Regions from separate parts of the Clavibacter zhangzhiyongii genome, predicted to be linked through region 4. Evidence: predicted binding sites of a transcription regulator. Region 4 holds the regulator's gene; each other region holds the start of a gene.
The links. Region 4 encodes LexA, which represses DNA repair genes until DNA is damaged. Its sites were predicted from a motif close to TCGAACANNTGTTCGA; they were not measured.
Positions count from the first base shown of each region.

Region 1: the regulator LexA is predicted to act here: its motif matches at 2,707-2,722, upstream of H9X71_RS07270 (DNA polymerase III subunit alpha).
Region 2: the regulator LexA is predicted to act here: its motif matches at 2,587-2,602, upstream of H9X71_RS07295 (DUF6504 family protein).
Region 3: the regulator LexA is predicted to act here: its motif matches at 1,802-1,817, upstream of H9X71_RS02200 (alpha-ketoglutarate-dependent dioxygenase AlkB).

Region 1 covers NZ_CP061274.1:1,523,063-1,527,884, forward strand. Annotated here, with positions in the region: gene H9X71_RS07270 (DNA polymerase III subunit alpha) at 1-2,662, opposite strand, end outside; gene H9X71_RS07275 (glucose-6-phosphate dehydrogenase) at 2,775-4,142, shown strand; gene H9X71_RS07280 (dienelactone hydrolase family protein) at 4,236-4,822, shown strand, end outside.
Region 2 covers NZ_CP061274.1:1,528,082-1,532,903, forward strand. Annotated here, with positions in the region: gene H9X71_RS07285 (LCP family protein) at 73-1,353, shown strand; gene pnuC (nicotinamide riboside transporter PnuC) at 1,384-2,082, opposite strand; gene H9X71_RS07295 (DUF6504 family protein) at 2,221-2,544, opposite strand; gene H9X71_RS07300 (aldo/keto reductase) at 2,798-3,664, shown strand; gene H9X71_RS07305 (App1 family protein phosphatidate phosphatase) at 3,771-4,822, opposite strand, start outside.
Region 3 covers NZ_CP061274.1:439,786-444,607, reverse strand. Annotated here, with positions in the region: gene H9X71_RS02210 (Pr6Pr family membrane protein) at 1-395, shown strand, start outside; gene H9X71_RS02205 (alcohol dehydrogenase catalytic domain-containing protein) at 522-1,733, shown strand; gene H9X71_RS02200 (alpha-ketoglutarate-dependent dioxygenase AlkB) at 1,841-2,473, shown strand; gene H9X71_RS02195 (phosphocholine-specific phospholipase C) at 2,788-4,822, shown strand, end outside.
Region 4 covers NZ_CP061274.1:2,133,560-2,138,381, reverse strand. Annotated here, with positions in the region: gene H9X71_RS10145 (class I SAM-dependent methyltransferase) at 45-671, opposite strand; gene hflX (GTPase HflX) at 713-2,278, shown strand; gene lexA (transcriptional repressor LexA) at 2,352-3,032, opposite strand; gene H9X71_RS10130 (hypothetical protein) at 3,393-3,788, shown strand; gene hisB (imidazoleglycerol-phosphate dehydratase HisB) at 3,909-4,517, shown strand; gene hisH (imidazole glycerol phosphate synthase subunit HisH) at 4,514-4,822, shown strand, end outside.

The DNA of each region.
Region 1 (4,822 bases), 610 kb from region 4:
CGCTCATGCCGTGCACGTCCTGGAGCGACAGCCGGATCCCCAGCTCGCCGATCCGCGTGCGCCCCGTGGTCGCCTCGCCCTCCACGCGCTCCACCCGGTAGACGCCCGTGGACCGGTTGACGTCGAGCGGCAGCACGGGCACGCCCATGCGCCGGGCCTCGGTGAGCAGCAGGCGCTTGGGGTACATGCCGGGGTCGTGCGTGAGGATCCCCGCGAGGAACTCCGCCGGGTAGTGCGTCTTCAGCCACGCGCTCTGCCAGGTGGGCAGCGCGAAGGCCGCGCCGTGGGCCTTGCAGAACCCGAACGAGCCGAAGCCCTTCAGCGCCTTCCAGATGCGCTCGACGTCGGCGTCGGAGAAGGGGCGCCGCCCGGAGCGCGGGTCGACGTGCGCGGCCGTGCGCTCCCGGAACGCGCCCTCGACGACGGTGTCCTGCCGCTCCATGTTGCGGCGCAGCTCGTCGGCCTCGGCGAGGGAGACCTGCATGCAGTCGGCGAAGATCCGGATGACCTGCTCGTGGTAGATGACGACGCCGAAGGTGGGCGCGAGGAACGGCGCGAACCGCGGGTGCAGGTAGTCGGGCCGGGTGATGCCGTGCTTGGTGTCGAGGAAGGGCGCGACCATGTTGCCCTTCATGGGGCCCGGCCGGAACAGCGAGATGTCGGCGATGAGGTCCTCGTACACGTCGGGCTGCATCTTGCCGATGAGCTCGCGCTGCCCGGGCGACTCGATCTGGAACATCCCGAGCGTGTGGGTGGTGCGGATGGCGGCGAAGGTCTCCTCGTCGTCGTGCGGGATCTCGTCGAGCTCGATCCGCCCGTCGCGGTGCACGTAGCGCGCGTCCACCGGGATGCCGCCCGCCACCGCCGAGCGCGGGCCGTGGATCCGGTGGATCTCGTCCAGCGCGTACGCCATGGTGCTCTGCATCCGGACACCCAGGATGTCGAGCTTCAGCAGCCCCATGTCGTCGATGTCGTCCTTGTCGAACTGGCTCATGGGCAGGCCCATGCCGCTCGGCTGCACGGGGCTCGTGCTCAGCAGGTCGGAGTCGCCGAGGATCACGCCGCACGGGTGCATGGAGATGTGCCGGGGGAGCCGGTCGAGCCGCTCGGTGAGGTCGACCAGCAGGTCGATGCTCGGGTCGTCGCGCACGAGGTCGGCGATGGGCTTGAGCTCGGGCTTCGTCTCGAGCACGGCGCGGAACTCGCGCGCGTTGAAGCGCCAGATGTTCTTCGCGATGAAGTCGATCTGCTGCTCGTCGAGGTCGAGCGCGAGCCCCGCGTCGCGCGCGGCGCCGCGGGCCCGGTAGGTGTTCTGCATCGACAGCAGCGTGACCCGGTTGCTCCCGTACTTCTCGAACACCCGGTGGTAGACCTCGTGCCGCCGGGCGGACTCCACGTCGATGTCGATGTCGGGCAGCGTCGAGCGCACCTTGCCGAGGAAGCGCTCGAACAGGAGGTCGTGCTCGAGCGGGTCGACGTTGGAGATGCGCAGCAGGTAGTTGACGAGGCTGCCGGCGCCGGATCCGCGCGCCTGGTTGCGCACGCCCATGTCGCGCATGAGCGAGCACACGTCGGCGACGGTGAGGAAGTAGGTGGCGAAGCCGAAGCCCGTGATGGTCTGCAGCTCCGTGCGCATGCGGGCGAGCACGCGCTGCCGCATCGCCTCGTCGACGTGCCCGAAGCGCTCGGTGACGCCCGCCTCGGCCATGCGCCAGAGCGCCTCGTCCGGGTCGCCCGTGACCCCGATGACCTGCTTCTCCGGCAGCTTCGGCTTCCGCCAGGCCAGGTCGGCGTCGGGATCCAGCCGGCAGCGGTCGGCGAGCTCCTCCGTGGCGCGCAGCAGGGCCTCGCCGGCGCGGCGGTCGAGGGAGGAGGTGCCGGCGATCTCCCGCGCGATCGCCTGCATCTCGGCCGGGGTCTTCAGCCACGCCTGCCCGTTGGGCTGCGGCCGGAACGAGCCGAGCGGCCGCAGCGTGCCCGCGGAGTCGAGCACGTCGCCCGTGAGCGCGTCGTCGGGCTCCAGGTACCGGACCGCGTTGGTGAGCACGGCGGGCACGCGGTGGGCCTCGGCGAGCTCCATCATGCGCGCGGCGTGGCGCAGACTCGCGGCCTCGCCCGGCTCCGTGTAGTGGCACACGACCTCGACGGCGATCGCGCCGGGCAGGAGCCTCGCCCACTCGGCCAGGTGCCGGGAGGCGAGCGCGTGCTCGCCCGCGGCCACCGCGCGGCCCACGTCGGAGTCGGGGCCGAGCAGCACCGTGCCGACCGGGCCGTCCTCGCCGAGGAGGAAGGCGGGCGGCCGGGTGCGCGCGATGCCGGCCTGCGCGCTCCGCGCGGTGCTCCTGGCCGTGCCGCGCCCGTGGCTCGCGCTGATGAGCCGGCTGAGGGCCGCCCAGCCCTGGCCGTGCGTTCCGCCGTGCGCGAGCACCGTGACCCGCCCCGGCTGCTCGCCCGTGAGGCCGAGCTCCGCGCCGACGACGGGGGAGACGCCCCGGGCGATCGCGCGGCGGATGTGGCGGACGGCGCCGTAGAGCCCGTCGCGGTCGGTGATGGCCGCGGCCGACGCGCCCCGCTCGGCGACCTCGTCGACGAGCGCCTCGGGCGCCGACGTGCCGAAGTGGGCGGAGAAGGCGGACGCCACGTGCAGGTGGGTGAAGCTCACGCGCGCCTCCCGCGGTGTCCCGCGCGTCCTCCCGGACGCGTCGTTCGAACGGATGTTCGACTCGCCCAGTGTAGGTCGGCGTCCGCGCGGTCGCGACCCGTAGTCTCGGAGGATGACCAGCGAACCCTCCACCCTCGTCATCCTCGGCGCCAGCGGCGACCTCACGGAACGCCTCCTCCTGCCGGGTCTCGGCAGCCTCGTGGCGAGCGATCGGGGGCGACGCATCCAGCTCATCGGCACCGGCCGGAGCGAGCGCGGCGCGGACGAGTGGCGCAAGACCGTGAAGACGGCCTTCGACTCGGTGGACGCGAAGGGGCGTCGCGCCGCGGGCATCGTCTCGTCCACGAAGTACATCCAGGCGGATCCCACCGACCTCGACGACCTGAAGCGCATCCTCGACGCGTGCGAGGGCGCGCCCGCGCTCTACTTCGCTCTGCCGCCGGCCATCTCCATCGAGGTGTGCGAGCAGCTGGAGAAGGTCGACCTGCCGGAGGGCACCACGCTCGCGCTCGAGAAGCCGTTCGGGTCGAACAGCCGCACCGCCGCGCAGCTCAACCGCCAGCTGCTGAAGCTCGTGCCGGAGGAGCGCATCCACCGCACCGATCACTTCCTCGGCCTCTCCACCGTGCTCAACCTCGTGTCGCTGCGCTTCGCCAACCGCTTCTTCGAGTCGGTGTGGAGCGCGAAGGACATCGAGAAGGTCGAGATCCTCTACGACGAGCAGCTCGCGCTCGAGGGCCGCGCGGCCTACTACGACAAGTCGGGCGCGCTGGTCGACATGATCCAGAGCCACCTGCTGCAGGTGCTCGCCGTCTTCGCGATGGAGCCGCCCGCGAGCATCGACCCGGACGACCTGCGCTCGAACATCGCGTCGGTCCTCCGCGCCACCGAGGTGTGGGACAACGACCCCATCGCGAACAGCCGCCGCGCGCGCTACACCGCGGGCTCCGTCGAGGGCACGCGCATCCCCGCGTACGCGAAGGAGGAGGGGGTGGATCCGGGCAACCAGACCGAGACCCTCGCCGAGGTCACCTTCGGCATCGCCAACGCGCGCTGGGCGGGCGTGCCGTTCCGTCTCCGCTCGGGCAAGGCGCTCAAGGAGGCGTCGAAGCGCATCGTCGTCACCTTCAAGCCCGTGGCGCACCTGCCGCGCGGGCTGCACGGCTCCGCCCGGCCCGACCGGCTCGTCATCGACCTGAAGCCCGACGGCATCTCGCTCGAGGTCACCATGGACGGCACGGGCGAGCCCTTCACCCTCACCCAGTCCACGTTCCGCGCCGAGTTCGCCCAGCCCGAGCTCACCCCGTACGGCGAGGTGCTCGACGGCATCCTCGCGGGCGATCCGCGCCTCTCCGTCCGCGGCGACGTGGCCGAGCGGTGCTGGCGCATCGTCGCCCCCGTCATGCGCGCCTGGAAGGGCGACCGCGTGCCGATGGCGGAGTACCGCGCCGGATCCGTCGGGCCGACCGCCTGGCGCTGACCCGGAGCCCGTCGCCGCCGCGCACGGGTGACGGCTGGCTGGGGGTCGTCCCCGGCCGCGGGCGGCGACCCCGTCGCGTCCTAGCGTGAGGGCATGGCCGTGACGCTCACCGAGATCCCCCTGCCCGCGGCCGGTCCCGGCGCGTCACCCGGCCTGCACGGCGTCCTCGCGGTGCCCGACGGCGAGGGCCCGTGGCCCGCGGTCGTGGTCGTGCACGAGGCCTTCGGCGTCACCGACGTCATGCGCCGCCAGGTGGTGCGCCTCGCCGAGGCCGGCTTCCTCGCGCTGATGCCCGACCTGTTCTCCGCGGGCGGCGCACGCCGGTGCCTGGCGTCCACGTTCCGCACGCTGGCCGCGGGGGAGGGCCGCGCGTTCGTCGACGTCGAGTCCGCGCGCCGTCTGCTCGTCGGTCGCGACGACTGCACCGGCCGCGTCGGCGTCATCGGCTTCTGCATGGGCGGCGGCTTCGCCCTCGCGGCGGCCTCCCGCGGCTTCGACGCGTCGAGCGTCAACTACGGGATGCTCCCCGAGGACCTCGACGGCGTGCTCGACGGCGCCTGCCCGATCGTCGCGAGCTACGGCGGCAGGGACCGCCAGCTCGCCGGATCCGCCGCGCGGCTCGAGGCGGCGCTCACGACGCACGGCATCGCGCACGACGTCCGCGAGCACCCGGACGCCGG
Region 2 (4,822 bases), 610 kb from region 4:
GCCCTCGGCTACCCTGTGGAGGATCCGGGTGCCCGCGCCCGGCACTCCCCGCCCGGCGACGAGAGATCCACCATGCAGCACGCCCCCCAGAGGACCCGCGCCGATCGGGCCCGCGTCCGCGGCATCGCCCGCCACGGCCGGCTCCGCGCCCCGAGCGCCGGCCGCACCGTGATGAAGGCCGTCGCCATGGTCGCCGCGGTCTCCTTCGCCGCTGCCGCGTCGATCCTCACCATCGCGTTCTGGGACCTCTCCCGCACCGTGTCCGCGAACCAGGTCGACATCTCCGGCGGCCAGGCCCTCCCGCCGTCGCTCGGCGGCATCGACGGCGGCGCGAACATCCTCATCGTGGGCAGCGACAGCCGCGAGGGGCAGGGCGACGGGTACGGCGCCGCGAAGGACGTGGGCACCGCGACGCTCAACGACGTGACGATGCTCCTGCACATCAGCGAGGACAGCACCCGCGCGACGGTCGTCTCCTTCCCGCGCGACATGCTCGTGCCGATCCCCGACTGCGAGGGCCCCGACGGCACGAAGTACCCGGCGAGCGAGCGCGCGCAGCTCAACGAGTCGCTCTCCCGCGGCGGCTTCGAGTGCACGGTGCGCATGGTCGAGGGCCTCACCGGCCTCGACATCCCGTACGGCGGCGTCGTCCAGTTCAACGGCGTCGTCGAGATGTCGAACGCGGTCGGCGGCGTCGAGGTCTGCGTGGCCAACGGCATCTACGACAAGAAGACCGACCTGGCGCTGGATCCCGGCCTCCACACCCTGCAGGGCAAGGACGCGGTGCAGTTCCTCCGCACGCGCTACGGCGTGGGCGACGGCAGCGACATCTCGCGCATCGGCAACCAGCAGGTCTTCCTGAGCGCGCTCGTGCGCACGATCAAGAGCACGGACACGCTGACGAACCCGGCGAAGCTGTACGGCATCGCGCGGGCCGTGGTCGACAACATGCAGCTGTCCACGTCGCTCGCCGACCTCGACACGCTCGTCTCGGTGGCGCTCACGTTCAAGGACATCCCGCTCGACGACGTCGTGTTCCTGCAGTACCCGGGCACGGTGCTCGCCAACGGACGCGTGCAGCCGGACGCGCCGGCGGCCGCCCAGCTCGTGAGCCTGCTGGCCTCCGACGCGGACTTCTCGTTCGGCCAGCCCGCGGCGACGGACGAGGCGGGCAGCGTCCCCGGCAGCGTGCCGGGCGAGGGCACCCCGACGCCGCCCCCGGCGGAGTCGGCGGCGCCGGCGGACGGATCCACCCCCGCACCGACCCCGACGCCGACCTCCGAGGTGCTCGACCAGAGCATCACCGGGCAGACGGCGGCGCAGAGCACCTGCTCCAACGGCCAGGGCCGCTAGGCGCGCGCTCCGGCCGGGCGGCGGTCGCGGCTAGCGGTCGGCGGGCGCCTCGACCACGCGCGGATCCGGGAAGGCCGTCTCGACGGCCGGGCTCGCGGTGCCGCGGGCGCGCATCCAGACGAAGAAGCCCGTGAGCGTGAAGGCGCCGTAGAAGACGTACATGAAGGCGGAGGCGTAGTAGCCGGCGCTGACGAGCAGCGGCACGCCCACGAGGTCGACCGCCACCCAGATGAGCCAGAACTCGACCCAGCCCTTGGCCATGCCGTAGGTCGCGAGGAGCGAGCCGACGAAGATCCAGGCGTCGGCCCACACGGGCTCGTAGGAGCCGAGCGCGCGGAAGACGGGCGTGAGGAGCGCGGTGCCGCCGACGAGCGCGACCACGAGCAGCGCGCGCTGGCGGCCGGAGGCCCACCGCGGGACGACGGGCGCGCCGCCGTGCCGGGCCTGCTGCCAGCGGTGCCAGCCGTAGACGGACACGGCGATGAACATGACCTGGCGCCCGGCCTGGCCGAGGAGGTTCACGGGGTTCGGCGTGCCGAAGACGGCGCCGAGGAAGACGGTGAAGAGCAGCACGTTGCCGACGATGCCGACGGGCCACGCCCAGACCTTCCGGCGCATGCCGCCGAGGGCGCTGGCGAGGCCGAAGAGGTTGCCGACGATCTCGCGCCAGAGGATGGTCTGGTCGCCGATGCGGAGCTGCGCGTCGAACAGCCACTCGAGTGCCGCCATGCGGGGATCCCTCCGTGCGCCGCGATCCGGGTGATCGCGAGCGGGACGCCGTGCGCGGCGCCGATCTGGTGCAAGGCGCGGGTGCCCCCGGCTATTCCCCGGCGCGGCGGGGGCGACGGGCGTGCCGGGCCGGCCGGCTCAGGCGAACAGGCGCACGTCGAGCTCCTCGTCCGACGCCGTGACGAGCGACCACCGACCGCGGGCGTCGACGCTGAGGTCGAACGAGCCGTCGACCCGGCGCGCGCCGGTGGTGAGCGGCACGGCCTCCACGCGCCACATCCGCAGCTCGAGCAGGTGCCCGCTCGCGCCGCGGGGCGCGCGGCCCGTGCGCTGCCACCAGTCGACCCGCGCGATCCACCGCTCGGGCGAGCTGACCACGCCGTAGACCACGCCCCGCCAGGTGAACCGCAGCGGGGAGCCGTCGTCCGAGAGCTCGACCTCCACGTCCTCGTCGATCCGCATGTGCCGCTCCTCTCGCCCGTCGCGCCGGCCGCGCTCCCGCGTTCGAACGGATGTTCGAACGTCTGATCCGAGTGTAGGAACGGGCGCCGACATCCACGAGGGGAGCGGGCGGATCCACCTCACCCTCGACCGGAGCCTGAGGGTCCGGTCCGCATCGGGCGCATCGGGCATGGATCGACGGACCCGCGCGTTGGCACCAGGGTCCCGAGGGCGGCAGACGCCCCCTCGTCATCGACACCCGAGGAGGGTCCACATGACCGACACCACCACCGCGGCCGGCGCATCCGGCACGTTCACCATCGGCGGCGACCTGCCCGTCGTCCGGCTCGGCTACGGCACCATGCAGCTGACCGGCGAGGGCGTCTGGGGCGCCCCCGAGGATCCGGCCGAGGCCGTCCGCGTCATCCGCCGCGCCGCCGAGCTCGGCGTCACGTTCTTCGACACCGCCGACTCCTACGGCCCGTTCGTGGCCGAGGAGCTCCTCAAGGAGGCGCTCCACCCGTACGCCGACGACGTCGTCATCGCCACCAAGGGCGGGCTCACGCGCCCCGGCCCCGGCGACTGGCAGCCCGTCGGCCGCCCCGAGTACCTGCGCCAGCAGGCCGAGCTGAGCCTGCGCCACCTCGGCCTCGAGCGCATCGACCTCTACCAGCTGCACCGCATCGACCCGGCCGTCCCGCTCGAGGACCAGATCGGCGTGCTGAAGGACCTGCAGTCCGAGGGCAAGATCCGCCACATCGGCCTGTCCGAGGTCTCCGTCGACGACGTGAAGGCGGCGCGCGACATCGCGGAGATCGTCTCCGTGCAGAACCTCTTCAACCTCGCCAAGCGCGACGCCGAGCCGCTGCTCGAGTACGCCGAGGCCGAGGGCCTCGCGTTCATCCCGTGGTTCCCGCTCGCGACCGGCGAGCTCGCGAAGGACGGCGGCCCGCTCGACGCCCTCGCGAAGCAGCACGACGCGCGCGCCTCGCAGCTCGCGCTGGCGTGGCTCCTGCGCCGCTCGCCCGTCATGCTGCCGATCCCCGGCACCAAGTCGGTCGGGCACGTCGAGGACAACATCGCGGCCGCGGCCATCGAGCTCACCGACGACGAGTTCCAGGCGCTCACCGACGCCGTCTGATCCACCCGCGCGCACGAGGGCCCCGCAGGAGATCTCCTGCGGGGCCCTCGTGCGTCGTGGCGACGCCGCCGTCGTGGCGACGCCGCCGTCGTGGCGACGCGGCCCGTCAGGTGCCGATGCGCGTGCCGGAGTCGTCGGCGAGCCCGAGGTCGTCGAGCTGGGCGAGGAGGCTCGCGCCGTCGGGCGCGTAGACCCACGGGATCGAGCTGTCGAGGGCCCGCTTCTCGGCCTTCGCGCGGCCACCGGCGAGCACGGCCTCACCCGCGGAGAGCTGCCGGATGAGGACGACCTCGACGTTGTCGGGATGCCGCTCCGCGAACTCGCCGTAGAGCAGCTCGTCGTGCTGGCCGTCGTCGCCCGCGAGGATCCACCGCACCTGCGGGAACTCCTCCGCGAGCCGCTTCAGGTTGAGGCGCTTGTGCTCCATGCCGCTGCGGAACCACCGGTCGACCGTGGGACCCCAGTCGGTGAGGAGGATCGGGCCCGGCGGGTACAGGTTGCGCGACAGGAACCGCGTCAGCGTCGGCGCGACGTTCCACGCGCCCGTGGAGAGGTAGAGGACGGGCGAGCCCGCGTGCCGCAGGCGTAGGCGCTCGTAGAGGACCGCCATGCCGGGCGTCGGCGTCCGCGCGTGCTCGTCGAGCACGAAGGTGTTCCACGCCGCGAGGAAGGGGCGGGGGAGCGCGGTGACCATGACGGTGTCGTCGATGTCGCTGAGGATCCCGGTGCGCACGTCGTCGCCCACGATGAAGACGGGCGCCTCGACCGTCTCCGAGCCCTGGGCGCGGAGGCGGATCGTGTGCCAGCCGCTCGGCAGGCTCGCCTCGACGACCGTGTCGACGACGCCGCCGCGGTCGGCGCGCACGTGGTGCTCGGTGCCGTCGATCTCGACCACGACGTCCACGTCGGTGAGGGGCACGCTGGTGAAGCTGCGCCAGCCGCGGACGACCTTGTCGCCGGCCAGCGCGCGCTTGCTCTTCGGGTCGGTGAGGAGGACGCGGCACAGCACGCGCACCCAGCGGACGGATCCGTATCCCGCGTAGGGGATGACCGTCGGCTTCAGCCCGCGCTTGCGCGCGCGGCCCTCCCGGATCTCGTGGATCCGGTCCTCGATGCGCGCGGCCCGATGCAGCACGGGCGCGGCGGCGGGCGACTCGA
Region 3 (4,822 bases), 1.4 Mb from region 4:
GGCTGCCCACCATCCCCGGCGGCAACCTGCCCTGGTCGAACGAGGTGCTGCACGTCGTCGTGCCCCTGCTCGTGCTCGCCGACTGGCTGCTCGCGCCCGACCGGCGGGCGCTCGGCTACGGCGCGGTCGGCCGGGTCGTGGTGTACCCGCTCGCGTGGGTCGCGGTCACGCTCGCGCGCGGGCCGTTCACGGGCAACGAGGTCACGGGGGCGGCGACGTACTACCCGTACCCGTTCCTGGATCCCGCGACCGACGGCGGCGGGTACGGCGCGGTCGCCGTCTGGGTGGTGGTCATCGCGTCCCTGATATGCGGGGTGACGCTCCTGCTCATCGCGGTCGGGCGCCGGGCCTCCCGGGCCGCCACGAGCGCCCGGTCCGCCGCCCCGCGGCGGTAGCGGCCCCGCGCCCCGCGCGTCAAGGGGGTACCGCCCTCCGGCCGCCGTGCCGGCACCGGCCTAGCGTCGGACGGGCGGACGACGGCGCATCCGGCCCGTCGCCCCGACGACGAGAGGCGAGGCAGCATGAAGGCAGTCGTGTGGCACGGCGAGGGCGACATCCGCCTGGACGAGATGCCGGATCCGCGGATCCAGGAGCCGACCGACGCGGTCATCCGCATCACCCGCAGCGCCATCTGCGGCACCGACCTGCACTTCGTGCGCGGGACGATGGCCGGCATGCGCGAGGGCACGATCCTCGGCCACGAGGCCATCGGCACGGTCACCGAGGTCGGCGACCAGGTGCGCGGGTTCTCGCCCGGCGACCGCGTGCTGGTGTGCTCGACCATGTCGTGCGGCGTCTGCCCGCAGTGCCGCGCGGGCAGCACGGCGCAGTGCGACGTCGCGAACCCGAACGGCCCGCAGGCGGGCACGTCCTTCTTCGGCGGACCGGAGACGACCGGGCCGGTCGACGGCCTGCAGGCCGAGTACGCGCGGATCCCGTGGGCCGCCCACACGCTCATCCCGCTCCCCGACACGGTCACCGACGACCAGGCGATCCTCCTCAGCGACATCTTCCCCACGGCGTGGTTCGGCGCCGAGCTCGCGGGCATCCGGCCGGGCGACACCGTGGCCGTGCTCGGCGCGGGCGTCGTGGGCCAGTTCGCGATCGCGTCCGCGTTCCGCATGGGCGCTGGCCGCGTGTTCGCGGTCGACCACGTGGAGACGCGCCTCGCCATGGCCCTCGAGCAGAACGCCGAGGTGATCCACTTCGAGCGCGAGGACCCGGTGGCCGCGGTGATGGAGGCGACCCTCGGGATCGGCGTCGACGCGGTGATCGACGCGGTCGGCGTCGACGCGCAGCGCCCGCACGCGGGTCCCGCCGCGGAGGAGGCCGAGCAGCAGGCGGACGCCTTCGCCGCCGAGGTCGCGCAGGTCGCGCCCGGCGCCTCCCCGCACGACGGCCTCTGGGTGCCCGGCGACGCGCCGAGCCAGGCCGCGCAGTGGGCCGTGCGGATGGTGCGGAAGTCGGGGCGCATCGGGATCATCGGGGTCTACCCGCCCCAGCTCACGTCGTACCCGATCGGCGCCGCGATGAACAAGAACCTCACCATCCGCATGGGGAACTGCGACCACCGTCGCGTCACGCCGCCGCTCATCGACCTCGTCGCGTCGGGCGTCTTCGACCCCACGCGGTTCATCACGCAGGACGAGGGGATGACGACCGCGATCGACGCGTACGAGCACTTCGACGTGCGCGAGGAGGGCTGGCTGAAGACGGTGCTCGAGGTCGGCTGACGCGGGTCGGGCGGGTCGTGCGCGACCCGCCCGGGCTGCTCCGGCCGTCTCCACGGATCGCCGCGCGTTCGAACATGCGTTCGAATGTCTGGGCTATGCTCGCGCCCATGAGCATCGCATTCCAGGCCTCCCTCTTCGACGACCTCGGAGCGGAGCCGGCCCTCGGCGCCCTCGGCGGGGAGGTCGAGCGCCTCGACCTCGGGCGCGGTGCGTGGCTCGACATCCGGCCCGGCTGGGTCACCGACTCCGACGCGCTGTTCGAGCGCCTCGTGGAGGACGTGGAGTGGACGGCCGACACGCGGCTGATGCACGGCCGCGTCGTCGAGGTGCCGCGGCTGCTCTCCTGGTTCGGGCCGCGCGCGACGCTGCCGGCGCCCGTGCTCGTCGAGGCGCGCACGGCGCTGAACGACCACTACGGCCGCCCGCCCGGGCAGGTGCTCGAGACGGCGGGGCTCTGCTTCTACCGCACGGGCGACGACAGCGTCGCCTGGCACGGCGACCGGGTGGGGCGCGCCATCGACCGCGACACCATGGTCGCCATCGTGTCGGTCGGCGCCGCGCGCACGCTCTCGCTGCGCCCCACGGGCGGCGGCGAGGTGCGGCGGTTCCCGCTGGGGCACGGCGACCTCGTGGTCATGGGCGGGAGCGCGCAGCGCACGCACGAGCACGCCATCCTCAAGACCACCAAGGCCGTGGGGCCGCGCATCAGCATCCAGTTCCGGCCGGTCTGGCCCGCCTGAGGGATCGGCGGGCGGGTCGGGGGTCGGGGTGCGGGGCGCGCCGGGCGCTCGCGTCGCCGCGCAGCGGGATGGGAACGATCCCGCTGTTCAGGAGGCATTCCGCCGGATGTCGCTCCGCGCGGCCCGCTGTTCCCCTCGGACGGGGATGATCGCGCCTGGCATCGGCGCTCCCGGGCGCGACCCGTCGGGGATCCCCCGCGTCGAGCCGAGCGCGCGTCCCCGCGGAACCCCGCGACGGCGCGCGCCCTCCGCGTCGCCGCCCCGGCATCCCCCGCCCGCGGGTCCGGCACAATCCAGGAAGAAGGACCGTCACCGTGAGCACCTCCAAGCCCGAAGAGCACGCCCCGGACGTCGACCTCGGCAGCGGCGTCGACGCCGCTCCCCCGCTCGATCCCTCCCGCCCCTACCGCGCCGGCATCCGCCCCGGGGTCAGCCGCCGCACCGTCCTCCTGAGCGGCGCCGCCGCGATCATGGCCGGCGTCGCCGCGGGAGCCGCGGCCGGCGCCCCCGGCACCGCGGGCGCCGCAGCCGCCGCCACCCGGCGCGGGCTCACCCGCAGCATCCGCGACGTGGAGCACGTCGTGATCCTCATGCAGGAGAACCGCTCCTTCGACCACTACTACGGCACGCTGCCCGGCGTCCGCGGCTTCGGCGACAAGCAGGCCGTCGAGCTGCCGGGCGGCGGCACGGTCTTCGCGCAGCCCGACGCGAGCCGCCCCGACGGCGGCCGCATGCTGCCGTTCCCGCTCGACTCGTCGCGCTTCAACGCGCAGGGCGCCGGCGGCCTCGACCACTCCTGGAAGGGCGGGCACGCGGCGTGGAACCGGGGCGCCTGGGACAACTGGGTCGTCGCGAAGAGCGAGCAGACCATGGGGTACTTCACGAGGGACGACCTCCCCTTCCACCACGCCCTCGCCTCCGCGTTCACCATCGCCGACCACTACCACTGCTCGCTCATCGGCCCCACGACCCCGAACCGCCTGTACCAGTGGACGGGCACGGTCGACCCGGGCGGGAAGGCCGGCGGGCCCGCCATCGACAACCCCGACGACTACGCCCCCGTCTTCGCGTGGACCACGTACCCGGAGCGCCTGCAGGAGGCCGGGATCAGCTGGAGGACGTACGCGAACGACGAGGTCGGCGACGAGGGCACGCACCCCTACGTGGGCGACTACGGCGACAACCCGCTCTGGCTCTTCCACCGGTACCACGAGGCGCTCGCGTCGTCGGATCCGGCCACGCGCGAGCTCGCGCTCAACGGCGGGCTGCACGACGGGTGGCAGCCGGACTCCGGCAAGGGCCTCGACGTCACGCACCTGCTCCGCGAGTTCGGGCGCGACGCCGCCGCGAACACCCTGCCGGCCGTGTCCTACGTCGTCGCGCCCTACGGCTGGAGCGAGCACCCGAAGGCGAGCCCCGACTACGGCGCGCACTACACGAACGCGGTGATCCAGGCCCTCATGAGCAACCCGGAGACCTGGGCGAGCACGGTGCTGCTCATCAACTACGACGAGAACGACGGCTACTTCGACCACCAGCTGCCGCCGCTCGCCGAGCCCGGCACGCCCGACGAGTACGTGGACGGCCTGCCGATCGGCTACGGCACGCGCGTGCCGCTCACGGTCGTCTCGCCGTGGAGCCGCGGCGGCTGGGTCGACTCGCAGGTGTTCGACCACACCTCGGTGATCCGGTTCCTCGAGACCTGGACCGGCGTGCGCGAGCCGAACATCTCCGACTGGCGGCGCACGATCTCGGGCGACCTCACCTCGTGCTTCGACTTCGCGCACCCCGACTTCTCCCTCCCGTCGGCGCGGGAGGTGCTGCCGATGAGCGCCACGCAGGCGCTCGTCGCAGCCGCCGACGCCGACATGGCGAAGCCGCCCGTGCGGGAGCCCGCAGTGGGCGCGCAGCGGATGCCCGAGCAGGACGCGGGCACGATGCGCCACCGCCCGCTCCCCTACCGGCAGGACGCGGACGTCGCGGTCGACCGGGCTACCGGACGCCTGACCCTGACGATGCGCAACCGCGGCGACCAGGGCGTCTCGCACCAGGTGTTCCCGAACATCGCGCTGCCGTTCGCCTCCACGCCGTTCACCGTGGCCCCGCGCGGGACGGCGACGTACTCCTGGGACAGCGCGGCCCACGGCGGCGCGTACGACTTCAGCGTCTACGGGCCCGACCGCTTCCTGCGCCGCTTCGCCGGATCCGTGGTCGCGGCCGCGCGCGCGGACGTGCCCGTGCTCCGGGTGACGGCCGAGACGGTGGTGGACGGCCGGCCCCTGCTGCGCATCACGCTCGCGAACGACGGGAACCCGTCGGCGAGGTGCACGCTGACGGCGAACGACTTCA
Region 4 (4,822 bases):
CCGGCCCGGCGCCCGTCACCCGGTCGGCGAGGTGCGGAGGCGGTCTAGGAGCCGGCGCCGTCCGCCGCGCGATGCACGCGCAGCACCCGGAAGCCCTTGTCCGACGCGGCGCGCGTCGTCGCGAGCTCCTCGGGCAGGGTGTCGACGAGCCAGCGCTGCAGCGAGTCGGATCCGAGGTTCCGCTGCACCACGAGCCACGCGTCGGCGTCGACGGCGAGGCGGGGCAGCCAGTCGAGCAGGATGCCGTGCAGCGCGTCCTTGCCGACGCGGATGGGCGGGTTCGACCACACGGTGGCGAACGAGAGCCCGGCGGGAACATCCCCGGGCAGCACGGCGTTGAGGTTCTCGAGACCGAGGGACCGGGCATTCGCCCGCGTCAGCTCGAGAGCACGCTCGTTCACGTCGACCGCCCACACGGTGGCCGACGGCGACCGCATCGCCAGATCGAGCGCCACCGGACCCCAGCCGCAGCCCACGTCCAGCAGGTGACCCTCACGGGGAGGCGTCGGGACGCTGCGCAGCAGGACCAGGGTCCCCTGGTCGACGTGCTCGGGGCTGAACACGCCGCCCGCGGTCTCGACGTCGACCGTCCGTCCGCCCAGCTCGACCGTGATCGTGCGGGTGCGCAGGGGTCCGGCCGGCGCCGAGGAGAAGTAATGCGCGTCGGCCATGACCGGGACGATACCGGACGCCGAGGCTACGATGGGAGCACATGATCACGCACGACGAGCACGACCACGAGTCCACGGACACGACGACGACGTCCACCGAGAGCACCATCGGGGATGACGTCGTCGCGCGCGTCCTCGCCCGGGCCGAGAACCGGTCCGCCGGCTACGCCCTCTTCCGCGGATCCGGCGCGCAGGCGCTGTCCGCGTCCCCCGACACCGAGCAGGGGTCCGACGGCGACCAGAGCGAGCGCGCCGACCGCCAGGCGCTGCGTCGCGTCGCCGGGCTCTCGACCGAGCTCGAGGACGTCACCGAGGTCGAGTACCGGCAGCTGCGCCTCGAGAACGTCGTCCTCATCGGCGTGTACTCGCAGGGCTCGGTCGACGACGCCGAGAACAGCATGCGCGAGCTCGCGGCCCTGGCCGAGACGGCGGGCGCCGTGGTGCTCGACGGCCTCCTCCAGCGCCGTCCCACCCCGGACCCCAGCACCTACTTCGGCAGCGGCAAGGCGGAGGAGCTGCGTGCCCTCGTGGCCGCGGTCGGCGCGGACACCGTCATCGCCGACACCGAGCTCGCGCCCAGCCAGCGGCGCGCGCTCGAGGACGTGGTGAAGGTCAAGGTCATCGACCGCACGGCCGTGATCCTCGACATCTTCAGCCAGCACGCCAAGAGCCGCGAGGGCAAGGCGCAGGTCGAGCTCGCGCAGCTGCAGTACCTGCTGCCGCGTCTGCGCGGATGGGGCGACTCGATGTCGCGCCAGGCCGGTGGCCAGGTCGGCGGCGCGGGTGCCGGCATGGGATCCCGCGGACCCGGTGAGACGAAGATCGAGCTCGACCGCCGCCGCATCAACACGCGCATGGCCAAGCTCCGGAAGCAGATCGCCGGGATGAAGCCGGCTCGCGACACGAAGCGCGCCAACCGCGAGCGGAACGCGGTCCCGTCCGTCGCGATCGTCGGCTACACCAACGCCGGCAAGTCGTCGCTCCTCAATCGGGTGACCAAGGCGGGCGTGCTCGTCGAGAACGCCCTGTTCGCGACCCTCGACGCCACGGTCCGCAAGACGGAGACCGACCAGGGGCAGCTCTACACGCTGGCCGACACCGTCGGCTTCGTCCGCAACCTCCCGCACCAGCTGGTCGAGGCGTTCCGGTCGACGCTCGAGGAGCTCGCCGACTCCGACGTGCTCGTGCACGTGGTGGACGCCTCGCACCCGGACCCCGCGGCCCAGCTCGCGACCGTGCACGAGGTCATCGCGGAGGTGGACGGCTCGGACATCCCCGAGATCGTCGTCTTCAACAAGAGCGACCTCGCGTCCGACGACGATCGCGTGGTGCTCCGCGGACTGGCGCCGCAGGGCGTCTTCGTCTCCGCCCGCACGGGCGAGGGCGTCGACGAGCTGCGCCGCCGCATCGCCGAGCTGCTCCCGCAGCCGACCATCGAGGTCGACCTGCTCGTGCCGTTCGAGCACGGCGAGGTCGTCGCGATGCTGCACGACGGCGCGAAGGTGCTCGAGACCTCGTACGTCGAGGAGGGCACGCGCGTCCGGGCGCTCGTCACCGCCGAGCAGGAGGCGCAGGTCCAGGCCTACGCGGTGGCGCCCGCGGTCTGATCCGCCCCGCGCCCCGCGCACGAGAGCGGCCGGCCCCCTGGGGGACCGGCCGCTCTCGTGCGTCGTGCGGGGATCAGACCGAGCGCATGACCGCCACGACCTTGCCGACGACCTCGGCGAAGTCGCCGAGGATCGGCTCGAAGGCGCTGTTGCGCGGGAGCAGCCAGGTGTGGCCGTCGCGCTGGCGGAAGACCTTGACGGTGGCCTCGTCGTCGAGCATGGCCGCGACGATGTCACCGTTCTCGGCCGTCTTCTGCTGGCGGACGACGACCCAGTCGCCGTCGCAGATGGCCGCGTCGATCATCGAGTCGCCGACGACGCGCAGCATGAAGAGGTCGCCCTTGCCCACGAGCTGGCGGGGGAGGGGGAAGACCTCCTCGACCATCTGCTCCGCGGTGATGGGGATGCCCGCCGCGATGCGGCCGACCATCGGCACCATGGCGGCGTCGCCCACGGGCGTCGACGGCTCGCCGCTCTCCGTGGCGCCGCTGCCGGGCAGGTCGATGAGGACCTCGAGCGCGCGCGGCCGGTTCGGGTCGCGGCGGAGGTAGCCGGACAGCTCGAGCTGGTTGAGCTGGTGCGTGACGCTGGACAGCGAGGCGAGGCCGACGGCATCGCCGATCTCGCGCATGCTCGGCGGGTAGCCCTGGCCGGCGATCGTGCGCTGGATGAACTCCAGGATCGAGATCTGCTTGTCGCTGAGGCTCTTGCGGCGCCTCGTCGCGCCGCCTCCCGCTGCTCGCTCGTCCGTCATGCCACGGCCCGCCTCTCGTCGCCGACGCCTCGGGCGGCTCGTCGACCCGGCGGGCCGACGCCCTCGCGGGGCGATGTCGGTGGTGCCCGGTGGAATGGACACCAGGCACTCGAAACTGTATCCAGCCCGCGCACCTCGTACAAACACCTGTTCGAGCGTGTCGCGGGTCCGGAGGCCGGATCGGGGCGATCAGGGCTTGCGGAGGGCTGGTTTCGAATGTATGTTCGGAACACAGCTTCGCACCCGGCTCTCCCGGCCGAGAGCCGGGTGCGAGCTGCCCGACCCGCATCGCATGCCGTACCGCACTGCACCGCCGGGCGCGTCGCATCGACGCCCCACCGTCTCGCACGAGAGGTCACCATGAACACCGCAGCAGCACACACCGCGTCCGTCACCGACGTCGCAGCGTCCGCCGCCCCCGTCAGGGAGGTCGCCGTCGCGCCCCGCACGCGCCTGCGCATCACGCGCCGCGGCCGCCTCGTCCTCACGGCGCTCGTCGCCGCGCCGCTCGCGCTGGGCGCCGGGCTCGTCGCCCTCAACGGCGGCGCGGCCGTCGCGTCGAAGGACGCCTCGGGCACGGCCTTCGAGTACGTCACCGTGTCGAGCGGTCAGTCCCTGTGGGACCTGGCAGAGGAGATCGCGCCGTCCGCAGATCCGCGCGACGTCATCGCGTCCGTCGTCGACCTGAACCGCCTGCCCACGTCGGACGTCGCCGCGGGCCAGCAGCTCGCGGTCCCGGCGCAGTACACGCGCTGATCCCGTCCCGAGGTCGTCCGCGCGCGGCATGCTGCGTGACGGTGGGCGGCGTGCGCCTCGCCCCCGGTGGCGGCCGGGAGCGAGGCCGGGCGTCGCCGGTCGGTCGGTAGCATGGAACCCATGAGCACCCTCGCGCGCACCGCGCACGTCACGCGGCAGACCAGCGAGTCCAGCATCGACCTCCAGCTCGACCTCGACGGCACCGGCGCCTCCGAGATCAGCACGTCCGTGCCGTTCTACGACCACATGCTCACCGCGTTCGCGAAGCACTCGCTCACCGACCTGAAGGTCACCGCCACGGGTGACACGCACATCGACGTGCACCACACGGTCGAGGACGTCGGCATCGTCCTCGGTCAGGCCATCCGCCAGGCGCTCGGCGACAAGTCCGGCATCGCGCGGTTCGGCGACGCGCTGGTGCCGCTCGACGAGGCCCTCGTCCAGTCGGTCGTCGACATCTCCGGTCGGCCATTCCTGGTCCACTCGGGCGAGCCTGCCGGCTTCGAGATGCACCTCATCGGCGGCCACTTCACGGGATCCATGGTCCGCCACGTGTTCGAGGCCATCACCTTCCACGCGGGCCTCACCGTGCACGTCACGGTGCTCGGAGGGCGCGACCCGCACCACATCGCGGAGGCGGAGTTCAAGTCGTTCGCGCGCGCGTTCCGCCAGGCCAAGGAGCTCGACCCGCGGGTGTCCGGCATCCCCTCCACCAAGGGCGCGCTGTGACGCGGCCGTCCGTCGTCGTCCTCGACTACGGGAGCGGCAACGTCCACTCCGCCGTGAAGGCGCTCGAGCTGGCCGGCGCCGACGTCGAGCTCACCGGCGATCCGAAGCGCGCCCACGAGGCCGACGGACTGCTGGTCCCCGGCGTCGGCGCGTTCTCCGCGGTCATGACGGCCCTGCGCGCCGCGGGCGGCGACCGCGTGGTCGACCGGCGACTCGCCGGCGGCCGCCCGGTGCTCGGCATCTGCGTCGGCATGCAGGTCATGTTCGACCGGGGCGTCGAGCGCGACGTCGACGTCGCGGGCCTG